DNA from 3 places in the Janthinobacterium kumbetense genome. Region 3 is predicted to be linked to each of the others. Evidence: predicted binding sites of a transcription regulator. Region 3 holds the regulator's gene; each other region holds the start of a gene.
What was found. The regulator HrcA, encoded in region 3, represses chaperone genes, less so after heat shock. The targets are predictions, from matches to a motif close to TTAGCACTCNNNNNNNNNGAGTGCTAA.
Positions count from the first base shown of each region.

Region 1 (4,154 bases), on a different contig from region 3:
TCGAATAACCAGTCCGTGCTGCTGGCTGCGGGCGACACCTTCCGCGCCGCCGCGCGCGAGCAGCTGATGGTCTGGGGCGAACGCAACAACGTCACCGTGATTTCGCAGGAATCGGGCGATCCGGCCGCCGTGGCCTACGACTCCGTGCAATCGGCGAAGGCGCGCGGCATCGACGTGGTCATGGTCGACACGGCGGGCCGCTTGCCGACGCAGTTGCACCTGATGGAAGAATTGAAGAAAATCAAGCGCGTGATCGGCAAGGGCATGGATGGCGCGCCGCATGAAACCCTGCTTGTGATCGACGGCAACACGGGCCAGAATGCCCTCACGCAAGTGAAGGCCTTCGACGATGCCCTGCAGCTGAGCGGCCTGGTGATTACCAAGCTGGACGGTACCGCCAAGGGCGGCGTGCTGGCGGCGATCGCCCGCGTGCGTCCCGTGCCCGTGTATTTCATCGGCATCGGTGAGAAAATTGAAGACTTGCAGCCTTTCGTGGCTGCCGAATTTGTCGAAGCGCTGCTAGGATAAGCCTATACATGATTGAATTTCAGCACGTCTCCAAGCAATACTCCGCCGACGCCGTGGCGCTCAGCGACATTTCCCTCAATATTGCCAAAGGCGAGCTGGTGTTTTTAGCGGGCCCGTCCGGCGCCGGCAAATCCACCTTGCTGAAAATGATCGCCGCCATGGAACGCCCCACGTCGGGCAAGCTGATCGTCAATGGCCAGGACATGGCGAAGATCAAGCCGGCCGGCGTGCCCTTCCTGCGCCGCAACATGGGCCTGATCTTCCAGCAGCAAAAATTGCTCAACGACCGCTCCATCCTGGCCAACGTCATGCTGCCGCTGCTCGTCGTCGGCGCCCACAAGACGGCGGCCGAACAGCGCGCGCGCGCCGCGCTCGATAAAGTCGGCCTGCTGGACCGCGCCATGGCGCGTCCCCTGTCGCTGTCGGGCGGCGAGCAGCAGCGCGTATCGATCGCGCGCGCCATCGTCAACCGGCCGCAGATCATCCTGGCCGACGAACCGACGGCCAACCTGGACCGCGCCAGCGCCAACAAGGTGCTCGACGCCCTGAAAGCATTCCACTCCGTGGGCGTGACTTGCCTCATTTCCAGCCATGACGAACAGATGCTCGACGCCGCCGCCCGCGTGATCCACCTGAAAAACGGCCAGCTGGTGGCCATCGACAAGGCCACGCAGGCGCCCGTGTTCGCGCCGCCCGATCCCGATTTCGCCCCAGGCTTAGATGACGGCGAAGGAGAACAGGCATGAGAGGCTGGTTCCGTCAACATCGCTTCGCCCTCGGTTCGGCGCTGATCCACTTGCGCAAGTCGCCGGGCGGCTTCCTATTGAACGTGCTCGTCGTCGCCATCGCCCTGTCGCTGCCGTTCGCCGGCTTGACCATGCTCGACAATGTCCGCCCCATGTCGGAACAGATGTCGGTCGACCCGGAAATCAGCGTCTTCCTGAAGATCGACACGCCGCGCGAGCAAGCCGTGGGCCTGGCCGGCGCCATGCGCAAGATTGTCGGCGAGCAAAAGGCGAAGATCGTCTTCATCCCGCGCGAACAGGCGCTGGACTCGCTGAAAAACAAAAATGGCCTGGCCGACGTGCTGAGTACCCTGGGCGACAATCCCCTGCCCGACAGCTATGTGCTGAAACTCGACGCCTTCAGCAGCGCCAGCGAAGCGCAGGATGTCGATGCGGTGGCGGAACAGCTGCGCCACTTGCCCGGCGTGGAGTCGGCGCAAGTCGATTCGGCCTGGGTCAAGCGCCTGGCGGCCCTGCTGGGCGTGCTGCGCCTGGTGCTGCTGCTGCTGGCCATTACCCTGGGCGTGGCCGTGATCGCCGTCGTCTTCAATACCATCCGCCTGCAAGTGATGCAGCAGCGCGATGAAATCAGCATCTCGAAATTGATCGGCGCGACGGACACCTTCATCCACCGCCCCTTCTATTACACGGGCGCCCTGCTGGGCCTGTGCGCCGGCGCGCTGGCGCTGGGCGCCGTGGCGCTGGCCTTGCAGCCGCTGAACACGGCGATTGCCGAGTTTGCCCGCCTGTATGCGTCCGAATTCCAGCTGGTGCCGCTGGCGCCGCTACCGATGGCCGGCTTGCTGGCCGTCAGCGCCGGCCTGGGCCTGATCGGCGCCTTCCTGTGCGTGCAGCGCCACCTGGCGCGCCTGAACTGACCTTCTTTCCCATGGCGGCGCCTTCGGTGCCGCCATGCACCCTCTCCATACTGCTGTTATCTTGATATTAAGCAAGTATTCTTAAGGTTCGCTTCAGCCAGAGGCCGTAGACTGGCTACGTTGTCGTGAAGCGGCCTGCAGCACTGTTCAGATCGCTATTCAGACATATTTATCAGGCATTCATTCGCCATAGCATTTAGGCTATCAGATCGATTAAATGTGCTGATTGGCACTCTCAAGCAGAGAGTGCTAATATAGGGACATACCAACAGCAGAACCGCCATGGACGCCAGATCAAGATGGTGCCGCGATCTGCAAAGTGCAAGACCGAATACGCAAAAACGACGATACAAGCTGCCACGTCGCGTGACGTGGCCAACTGGAACAAAGCAAGACTACGAGGGAGAAAACATGACTATGATGTCCGCAACGTCCGCATTGGTTCCGACCAAAAGTAATGCGCTGGGCCTCGGGTTCACTGGCAATCTGGGCAATATCGACGCCTATATTTCGGCCGTGAACCGCCTGCCCATGTTGACCCACGACGAAGAAATTTCGCTGGCGACACGCCTGCGCGAAAAAAATGACCTGGCCGCCGCGCAAGAACTGGTGCTGTCGCACCTGCGCCTGGTGGTCTCGATTGCCCGCGGCTACCTGGGCTATGGCTTGCCGCACGCCGACCTGATTCAGGAAGGTAATATCGGCTTGATGAAAGCCGTGAAACGTTTCGATCCGGACCAGGGCGTGCGCCTGGTGTCGTACGCCATGCATTGGGTGAAAGCCGAGATGCATGAGTACATCCTGAAAAACTGGCGCCTGGTCAAGGTCGCGACGACGAAGGCGCAGCGCAAGCTGTTCTTCAACTTGCGCAGCCACAAGACGGGCCTGGATGCGATGACGCCGAAGCAGATCGATGCGCTGGCCAAGCTGCTCGACGTGAAACGCGAAGAAGTGATCGAGATGGAAACGCGTTTGAGCGGCCGCGACATTGCGCTGGAATCGCCGACCGACGATGAAGACGACAAGTTTTCGCCGATCGCCTACCTGTCGTCGGAGCAAAGCGAGCCGACCAAGGTGCTGGAAGCGGAACAAGTGACGCGCCTGCAATCGGAAGGCCTGGAAACGGCCCTGTCCAAGCTGGACGCCCGTTCGCGCCGCATCATCGAAGCGCGCTGGCTGGCCAACGACGACGGTTCCGGCGCCACCCTGCACGCGCTGGCGGAAGAGTTCGGCGTATCGGCCGAGCGCATCCGCCAGATCGAAGTGGCGGCGCTGAAAAAAATGAAGGGCGCGCTGGCGGCCTACGTGTAATCGCAAGCAATGCCGCAATGTAAAAGGCGCCGCAAGGCGCCTTTTAGTTTTACAACTTGATGTTTATCAACAGATAAACATGGCAGCCCGTTAAGCTGCAGCCAGGCCCTTGCTGATCAATTCAGCAACGACTTCATTCAGATCCGCGCCGCGCTCCTTGGCCAGGGTCTGCAATTGCAAGACCAGATCGCTGTTCAGCTTGACGGCGAATGGCACCAGGCCCAGGGCCTGGTCGCGCTTGCGCTGTTCGCGGCGGTCGACGACCACCGCTTCCTTACCGAATGCACCGGCGCCGGGAACATTCATCTTTCCCATCAGTTTCTTGGCATCGCTTTTGGCCAGGTCGGTTTTTTTCATGGTTGTTTCCTGATTTTCAAAACAGCCATTCTACGCAGTAATCGGCGCGCCGCGTGGCTCGCGCCTCAATTCATCGGCAGCACGCCAATAGTGCGCCGGAAAAATATCATTTTGTTACTATCATTTTATCCCACGCGTGAACAAGCACGCCGGGGACGCACCACCTGAAAGGAAAAACATGTCTACTCTGAACCGCTCTTACCGCACCGTGCTGCTTCCCCTGTTCTTCGCCTGCCTGGCCATGCTGGCCGGCTGCGGCGCGGCCGGCAGCGCCGGCGACGCGGAAAACACGCCG
Region 1 is NZ_JAMQGR010000008.1:196,810-200,963, reverse strand. Features, by position in the region: gene ftsY (signal recognition particle-docking protein FtsY) at 1-528, shown strand, start outside; gene NCG91_RS21130 (cell division ATP-binding protein FtsE) at 537-1,274, shown strand; gene ftsX (permease-like cell division protein FtsX) at 1,271-2,191, shown strand; gene rpoH (RNA polymerase sigma factor RpoH) at 2,609-3,502, shown strand; gene NCG91_RS21115 (hypothetical protein) at 3,593-3,859, opposite strand; gene NCG91_RS21110 (hypothetical protein) at 4,038-4,154, shown strand, end outside.
Region 1: a site for HrcA is predicted at 2,418-2,444, ahead of rpoH (RNA polymerase sigma factor RpoH). Genes of this name have one in related genera too.

Region 2 (4,154 bases), on a different contig from region 3:
TTGTCGTCAGCGATTTCGCAGACCATGCAGTCGGTCGTCAGCATCAGCGAAGCGATCGAAGCGGCGTTTTGCAGCGCCGAACGGGTCACTTTGGCTGGGTCCAGGACGCCCATTTCAACCATGTCGCCATACGTGCCGTTGGCAGCGTTGTAGCCGTAGTTGCCCGAGCCAGCCAGTACGGCTGCCACGACGACCGAAGCTTCTTCGCCAGCGTTTTGCACGATCATGCGCAGTGGCTCTTCCATTGCGCGCAGGACGATCTTGATACCAGCGTCTTGATCAGGATTGTCGCCCTTGACCGTGATGTTGGCGCGTGCGCGCAGCAGGGCTACGCCGCCGCCTGGCACGATGCCTTCTTCCACGGCAGCGCGGGTTGCGTGCAGTGCATCTTCAACGCGGGCTTTTTTCTCTTTCATTTCGACTTCGGTGGCTGCGCCAACCTTGATCACGGCAACGCCGCCAGCCAGTTTGGCGACGCGCTCTTGCAGTTTTTCACGGTCGTAGTCCGAGGTCGCTTCTTCGATCTGTACGCGTACTTGTTTCACGCGTGCTTCGATCGAGGCAGCTTCGCCGGCGCCATCGATAACGATGGTGTTTTCCTTGCCCACTTCGATGCGTTTCGCTTGGCCCAGTTCGGCCAGGGTCACTTTTTCCAGGGTCAGGCCGACTTCTTCAGCGATCACTTGGCCGCCGGTCAGGACAGCGATGTCTTCCAGCATGGCCTTGCGGCGGTCGCCGAAGCCAGGGGCTTTCACTGCGCAAGTTTTCAGGATGCCGCGGATGTTGTTCACAACCAGGGTCGCCAGCGCTTCGCCTTCGATGTCTTCCGCGATGATCAGCAGTGGACGGCCAGCTTTTGCGACTTGTTCCAGTACCGGCAGCAGGTCACGGATGTTCGAGATTTTCTTGTCGCACAGCAGGACGAATGGGCTGTCCAGTACGGCAACTTGTTTCTCTGGGTTGTTGATGAAGTATGGCGACAGGTAGCCGCGGTCGAACTGCATGCCTTCAACGATGTCCAGCTCGTCGTTCAGCGACTTGCCGTCTTCTACGGTGATGACGCCTTCTTTGCCGACTTTTTCCATCGCTTCAGCGATACGCTCGCCGATCGAGTAGTCCGAGTTGGCCGAGATCGCGCCAACTTGGGCGATTTCCTTGGTCGTGGTGCAAGGACGGGCGATTTTCGCCAGTTCTTCGACGGTGGCTGCAACAGCCTTGTCGATACCGCGCTTCAGGTCCATCGGGTTCATGCCGGCGGCAACGAACTTCATGCCTTCGCGCACGATGGCTTGTGCCAGCACGGTCGCGGTGGTGGTGCCGTCGCCGGCGTTGTCGCTGGTGCGGGAAGCAACTTCCTTGACCATTTGCGCGCCCATGTTCATGAGCTTGTCTTTGAGTTCAACTTCTTTCGCTACCGATACACCATCCTTGGTGACGGTAGGGGCGCCGAACGAGCGCTCCAGGACCACGTTGCGGCCTTTCGGGCCCAGCGTTACTTTGACTGCGTTGGCGAGGATGTTGACGCCTTCGACCATCTTGGCGCGCGCTGCGTCGCCGAATACTACTTCTTTAGCTGCCATGTTCAATTCTCCTGAGTTTCGGGATGTATCTGTCTACAACGTGGAAACAATTACTTGACGACGATCGCCATGATGTCTTCTTCGCGCATGACCAGCAGCTCATCGCCGTCAACTTTGACGGTTTGGCCGGCGTACTTGCCGAACAGGACGCGGTCGCCCACTTTGACATCCAGAGGACGGACTTTGCCGTCGTCGAGAATCTTGCCATTGCCTACGGCAAGGACTTCGCCTTGATCCGGTTTTTCAGCAGCTGCATCAGGAATGATGAGGCCGGACGCAGTTTTGGTTTCCTGGTCGAGGCGTTTGACGATGACGCGATCGTTCAATGGGCGCAGATTCATACAAAACTCCTTAAAGTTCAATGGATAGGTGTTGCTAAATGAATACATGCCTGGCGCAGCGCCAGGCCTGCTTTCAGTGACCGCCGTTGAAAGCAGCCCGCAACGGTCAAGCAAACCCCATGTCATCGAGTGCGTGCCGGCGCTGGGCAGTGGTGGCATCGCGGCGTCGCCCGCCGCGTAGCGTTCCCTGCTGTTGTCCGGCATGCACCATCATGTCCTGAGGATTGCTACGAAAGAGTTTGTTAGCACTCTCTACTAACGAGTGCTAATTATAGGGACGGTAGGGGGCTTATTCAAGGGGAACATATAGATAGATGCTGAGCAGAGCCTGCATCTACACAGGGTTTGCGCCAGCACAAGCCTCGTTCCCGGGCGTCAGCAACAGGCGCGACTCTAGCATGTCGTTCGGAGAGGGGGTGTTCCTGTACGCACAGGAAACAGAGTTTGACTATGAAATTTGATAAGATGATTGCAATTGCATATCAATATCGCCACATATCACCGCTCGCGCCAGAAAGAACACCATGCCATTCCCGCTTTCCCGTCCCGCCCTGCGCCTGCTGGGCGTCACCGTCATCGGCTTCGCCTGCCTGGGCAATGCCGCCGCGCAAACGCCCACCATCGTCGATGAAATCACCGTGGCGGCCCTGACCCCGCTGGAAAAGAACATGCTGCTCAATGACTTGTTCAACGACTTGAACAAGGATGACGACGACCAGGAAGCCCATGTGTGGGACAACGGCGGCGACCGCGGCGTGCTGGTGAAAGTCACGTATAACTTCAGCAACTCCGGCATGACGGAACACAGCCTGAAGGCGCACGTCTGCCGCGACCTGAAATTCGTCGTCACGGCGGCTGGCAAGTCGCAGGACCTGAGCCGCCGCACCTGTTCGCAGAACAGCGGCAACTGGGATGTGCAGGGCAAGGATCCGGCGCCCGTCGTGTATCCGCCATTCCTGTCCGACGTGACCATCGCCAAGCTGAATGCGAAGGAACAGAAAGCCTTGCTGACGGCTGCCGTGCGCACCTTGAAGGATGAAGAGGATGGCAAGACGCGCCAGTGGAGCAACAAGGGCCTGGGCAATGCGGTGCCGCTGGCAGTGCGCCTGACGCCCTCGGGAACGGACGCCAAACCTGGCAGCTACCGCAGTACTTGCCGCGACTTGACGATGGTGCTTGACGGCAAGAGTGGACAACAGACGCTGACGCGCCGCTCTTGCGAAAACCGCTATGGCGGACTTGATATCGAACCCGATTACGTCGACGAGTAAAACGCTGCCATCGCGGCGCTGGCGGATGCGTGCAGATGGCGAAAAGCGCCGGAAAAAGCGTGTATTGTCCGCCAACTGCCCTGCATTGATGTAAATATGTGTGACAGCGGCGTGATTCGATTGACGCCCATGGAGCGTCCGCCCTATAGTGGCGGGATGATTTCCGAATTCAACGAATTATCCGACAAAATAGGCCTGCTGGCCGAAATGACCCATGCGCTGCGCCGTGAAAACGCGCAATTGCGCAAGGACAATGCCGCGCTGGCCGCCGACAACGCCCTGTACGTGCAACGCATGCGCGAGGCGCAGGAGCGGGTGGAAGCGTTGCTGGAAAAAATTCCCGAACTGGTGCAAGCTGGCCTGGAGCAAGCCGCTTCGGAAGCGGGCGCCTACATTGCCGAGAACGAGAAGGAAGCGTAATGCCGCGTGTCGATGTCAATATCATGGGCCAGTCCTACAGCATGGTGTGCCGCGACGGCGAAGAGCGCGCGCTGCGCGAAGCGGCGATCTATCTCGATAGCAAAATGAAAGCCATCCGCGACGCGGGCAAGGTCAAGGGCAACGACCGCATCGCCGTGCTGGCCGCCCTGGGCGTGGCCGCGGAATTCCTGTCCGTGAAGTCGCCGCAAGGTCCGCTGTCGGAATTGACGATACTGGAAGTGAAGCAGAAAATCTCGGCCATGCACACGGTATTGGATAGTGCTCTGACGCCCCAGGAAAACCTTTTTTAAGCGCGTACGCGACGATTTGTCTTTGCGATGCGCGATCAAAGGAGTAAACTTGGGTCTACCCTGCGGTGTTCGCGATTGCCATATATTCCTTGAACCATTTATGCGCATCGGTTGCGAATTTTGTTTGATGGGAGTGAGCGTCGCTCGTTCGACGAACCCGAAATTGAACTAACGTGACCACCTTGAACCGTTTGGTTCGGGATGCCGGCATAGCGGCACAGGCGGGGCCCA
Region 2 is NZ_JAMQGR010000006.1:144,529-148,682, forward strand. Features, by position in the region: gene groL (chaperonin GroEL) at 1-1,580, opposite strand, end outside; gene groES (co-chaperone GroES) at 1,631-1,921, opposite strand; gene NCG91_RS17715 (hypothetical protein) at 2,446-3,192, shown strand; gene NCG91_RS17720 (DUF904 domain-containing protein) at 3,322-3,612, shown strand; gene NCG91_RS17725 (cell division protein ZapA) at 3,612-3,923, shown strand; RNA gene ssrS (6S RNA) at 3,978-4,154, shown strand, end outside.
Region 2: a site for HrcA is predicted at 2,164-2,190, ahead of groES (co-chaperone GroES). Genes of this name have one in related genera too.

Region 3 (4,154 bases):
GGCTTCGATAATTTCAATGTCGTAGCCTTCGGACAGGCTTTTCGCGGCCAGTTCCAGCAATTTCATGGTGACATTCACGCCCACGCTCATGTTCGGCGCGAACATGATGGCCGTCTTTTCGGCGGCGGCGGCAATGGCGGCCTTGCCAGCGTCATCGAAACCGGTGGTGCCGATGATCATCTTGATGCCGTGCTCGGCGCAATACGCCAGGTGCTGCAAAGTGCCTTCCGGACGCGTGAAATCGATCAGGAAGTCGGCGTTCGCCAGGCCCTTCGCCAGGTCGGACTGCGTCAACACGCCGGCAGGCTTGCCGAGGAAGGCGGCCGCATCCTGTCCGATCGACGGCGAACTGGCACGGTCGAGCGCGCCGGCCAGCACGGCGTCGGGCGCATTGCTGACCGCTTCGATCAGGATATGGCCCATGCGGCCGCTGGCGCCAGCGATGGCAATTTTCAGTTCAGTCATTTTATTCTCTTACAGCAACTTATTTGGTGGGTTCGGCAGCAGGTGCAGGTGCAGGCTCGGCGGCAGGTGCAGGCGTCACTTCCGGCTTGCTCACAGGAATGGCAGGGGCGGCATCGGCCGGCACGGGCACGGCGCTCGGCGCCACGGGCGACGGCACGGCGGCGGCTGGCGCATCGGCCTTGGCGACCTTGGCGAACGGCGACGGGCCGGCGATGCGGTCGATGTATTCTTTCTCCGTCGGCAAGTTACCGCCTTCGAAACGTTCAACCTTGCCATCCTTGCCGAAGTACACGACCACGCGGCTGCTGGTGGTTTCGCCACTGCCCCGTGCCAGGCGGAATGGATAATCCCAGCGGTCGGCATGGAAGATATCGGTCAGCAGCGAGGTGCCGAGGACGAAACGCACCTGGTCGCGCGTCATGCCCACTTTCAACTGGGCCAGCATCTCTTCGGAGACAAAGTTGCCTTGTTGAATGTCAGGACGGTAGGGCGAGAAAAACCACATGAATTTTTGCAGCGGCGTAATGGTGGTCGTTTGTGCGCCCTGTTCGGGAACCAGTTCCTTGCCTTCTTTTTGAGCAGCTGCCGGCTTTTCGCCCAGGATGCCACGGTTGGCGCAGCCGGACATGGCCAGCGCGACACAGACCATGCCTGCCAAGACTGGTGCTCGAAATGGAATACGGTGCCAGAGAGATGGCAATACAGCCGGTGTTACGCGCATAAATGACCTCAATTGGATGAACAAAACGCCAGGAGTGACCGGCCCGCCAAAAAAAAGCATATTTTGGCACTCCCCGACAAAACGCTATATGATAAAGCACCTGACCCACATACGAGCAACAAACATGAGTAACAATCCTAGTGATCTCAAGGCAAGCGGCCTGAAAGCCACCCTGCCACGGCTGAAGATACTCGATATCTTCCAGAGTAGCCCGGTACGCCACCTGACCGCGGAAGACGTCTACAAGATTCTGCTGGCCGACAATATGGATGTCGGTTTGGCAACTGTCTACCGCGTCCTCACGCAATTCGAACAGGCCGGCTTGCTCAATCGCAACCATTTTGAAACCGGCAAGGCGATTTTCGAGCTCAACGAAGGCTCCCACCATGACCACCTGGTGTGCCTCGACTGTGGCCGGGTCGAAGAATTCTTCGACGAAGACATCGAAGTACGCCAGCAAAAAGTGGCCGAAGAACGCGGCTTCAAGATCGCCGAACACGCTTTGGCCATCTACGGCAACTGCATCAAGACGGCTTGCCCGCACAAAACAGCCTGACCCAAGCCGGCCGTTTCCGCAAGGGAACGGCCGGCGCGCCAGGCAGTACGATCAATGATGGCTCAGTGCGCTTGACAGCAGCTTGGCCGTGATATCGACGATCGGGATGACGCGCTCGTAAGCCATGCGCGTCGGCCCGATCACTCCCAACGTTCCCACGATCTTGCCGTTGACTTCATACGGCGCCGTCACCACGCTCATCTCATCCATCGGCACCAGGTTCGATTCGCCGCCGATAAAAATCTGCACGCCCGTCGCCTTGCTCGACACGTCGAGCAGCTGCATCAAGCCCGTTTTTTGCTCGAACATGTCGAACATCTGGCGCAGCGAATGCATGTTCGACGACAGATCGCTCACGCTGAGCAAGTTGCGCTCGCCGGAAATCACCATGTCGTCGCTATGGTCGGCCATCGCTTCGCTGCCCGCTTCCACGGCCGCCTGCATCAAACTGCCCATATCGTCGCGCAACTGGCGCAATTCGCCCTGCAGGCGCACGCGCACGGCATCGAAGGACAGGCCGCCATAATTCTGATTGATGTAATTGGCCGATTGCACCAGTTGCGCCGGCGTATAGTCGGCCTCCGTCAGCAATAAACGGTTCTGCACGTCGCCGCCGGGCGCAACGATGACGAGCAGGATGCGTTTTTCCGACAGGCGCAGGAATTCGATTTGCTGGAACACGGATTCGCGGCGCGGACTGAGCACGACGCCGGCAAACTGCGACAGCGACGACAGCATCTGCGCCGCGTTGGCGATGGTTTTTTGCGGTTGCGGCGTCTGCAGGCGCATGCGCGATTCCACCAGGTGCTCGTCCAGGTGCCGCACGGTCAGCAAGGTGTCGACAAAGATGCGGTAGCCGCGCGGCGTGGGGATGCGTCCGGCCGAGGTGTGCGGACTGGACACATAACCGAGCTCTTCCAGGTCGGCCATGATGTTGCGGATCGTGGCCGGCGACAGGTCCAGGCCGGAAATTTTCGACAAGGCGCGCGAACCGACCGGCAGGCCGTCGGCGATATATCGCTCGACCAGGGCTTTCAGCAGTGTTTGGGCACGTGTATCGAGTTGCATGGTGTTTTATTTAGGCAAGTATTTTGTTAAGCAAGCGGCAACGAAAGCGGCCGAACGTGCGTCAACAGCGCCTATTATGCACGTTCGCCCGGCCTGCGGCGATCAATCTTCCAGTTGCCCTTGCAGCCACAGCAACAATTCATCAAAGTTGGCGCAGATGGCGTCGGGCTGCACGCCGGCCGCCAGGTGCGCATCGCTGCCCTTGCGGTTCATCCAGACGGCGCGCATGCCCGCCCCCTGCGCTCCCGTCACGTCGAAATACAGGTCGTCGCCGACATACACGGCTTCATGGGGCGCGACGTCCAGCGCGGCGCAAGCTGCCAGGAAGATGCTGGCGTCGGGCTTGGCCACGCCAAAATCGCTGGCGGCGATCGATACCTTGAAATGCTGCGCCAGGCCGATAATGTCAAGGTCCGCATTGCCATTCGAGATCGAACCGACCAGCATGCGCTGGCGCATCCAGGCCAGGCCCGGCAAGACGTCGTCATACGGCTGGACGCGGTTGCGCGCGGCCAGGAATTGCAGGATGGCGCCGTCGACCAGGGCGGGATCCTCGCCGGCAGCCTCGAAGGCGGCCAGCAAGCCCGCGCGGCGCAACTCGATCAGGTTGCCATGGAAATGCGGTTGTTCCTTGAGCATGGCCAGGCGGTGCTGGCGCAGCACCTCGATGGAAAACTGCCGCGCCACCTTGGGCGCATGCGTGGCCAGCCAGTCGTGCAGCAGGGTTTCCGCGGCGGCGATCACGGGCGCGATGGGCCACAAGGTATCGTCGAGGTCGAACAGGATGGCCTTGGGCGGCACGGCGGGTTTTACGGGGGCAAGGGACATGGGACTCACAATGGGATGCTGCGTCACGCTGCGCAGGATGCGTCTATTGTCGCACCGATCGACGCCGCCGGCATGGCTGCGCCCCCGTGAAATGGGGCCGGGCCAGCGCTTCCCGGCGAAAAATTGTTACAGGGTGATACAAGGCAAGGTCATCCAGCTTGCCAGATAGACTAAAATAGGCGCCATTCCAATGCGGCGCCAGCGTCCGCGTTGCGCTACCCAACTTAATTCGTTTTGGAGAATGTATGAAAAATTTGTACCTGCGCTCGATGCTGGCGGCGGCTTGCGCCGTCACCCTGGCAGCCTGCGGCGGCAGCGGCGGCAACCTGTATCTGCAAGTCTCAGTCAGCGGCCTGGCCAAGGATGGCCTGATTCTCCTGAATGACGGGGAACGCTTGCCGGTTCCTGTGGGCCAGGGCACCGTCGTCTTCACCAAGCTGGTCAAGAACGATGACCGCTACAATATTACCATCGCGGAACAGCCCAAGGGCGCCGTTTGCACCATCGCCAATGGCG
Region 3 is NZ_JAMQGR010000010.1:29,100-33,253, forward strand. Features, by position in the region: gene dapB (4-hydroxy-tetrahydrodipicolinate reductase) at 1-465, opposite strand, end outside; gene NCG91_RS22620 (outer membrane protein assembly factor BamE) at 485-1,114, opposite strand; gene fur (ferric iron uptake transcriptional regulator) at 1,311-1,742, shown strand; gene hrcA (heat-inducible transcriptional repressor HrcA) at 1,794-2,810, opposite strand; gene NCG91_RS22635 (HAD family hydrolase) at 2,913-3,638, opposite strand; gene NCG91_RS22640 (hypothetical protein) at 3,884-4,154, shown strand, end outside.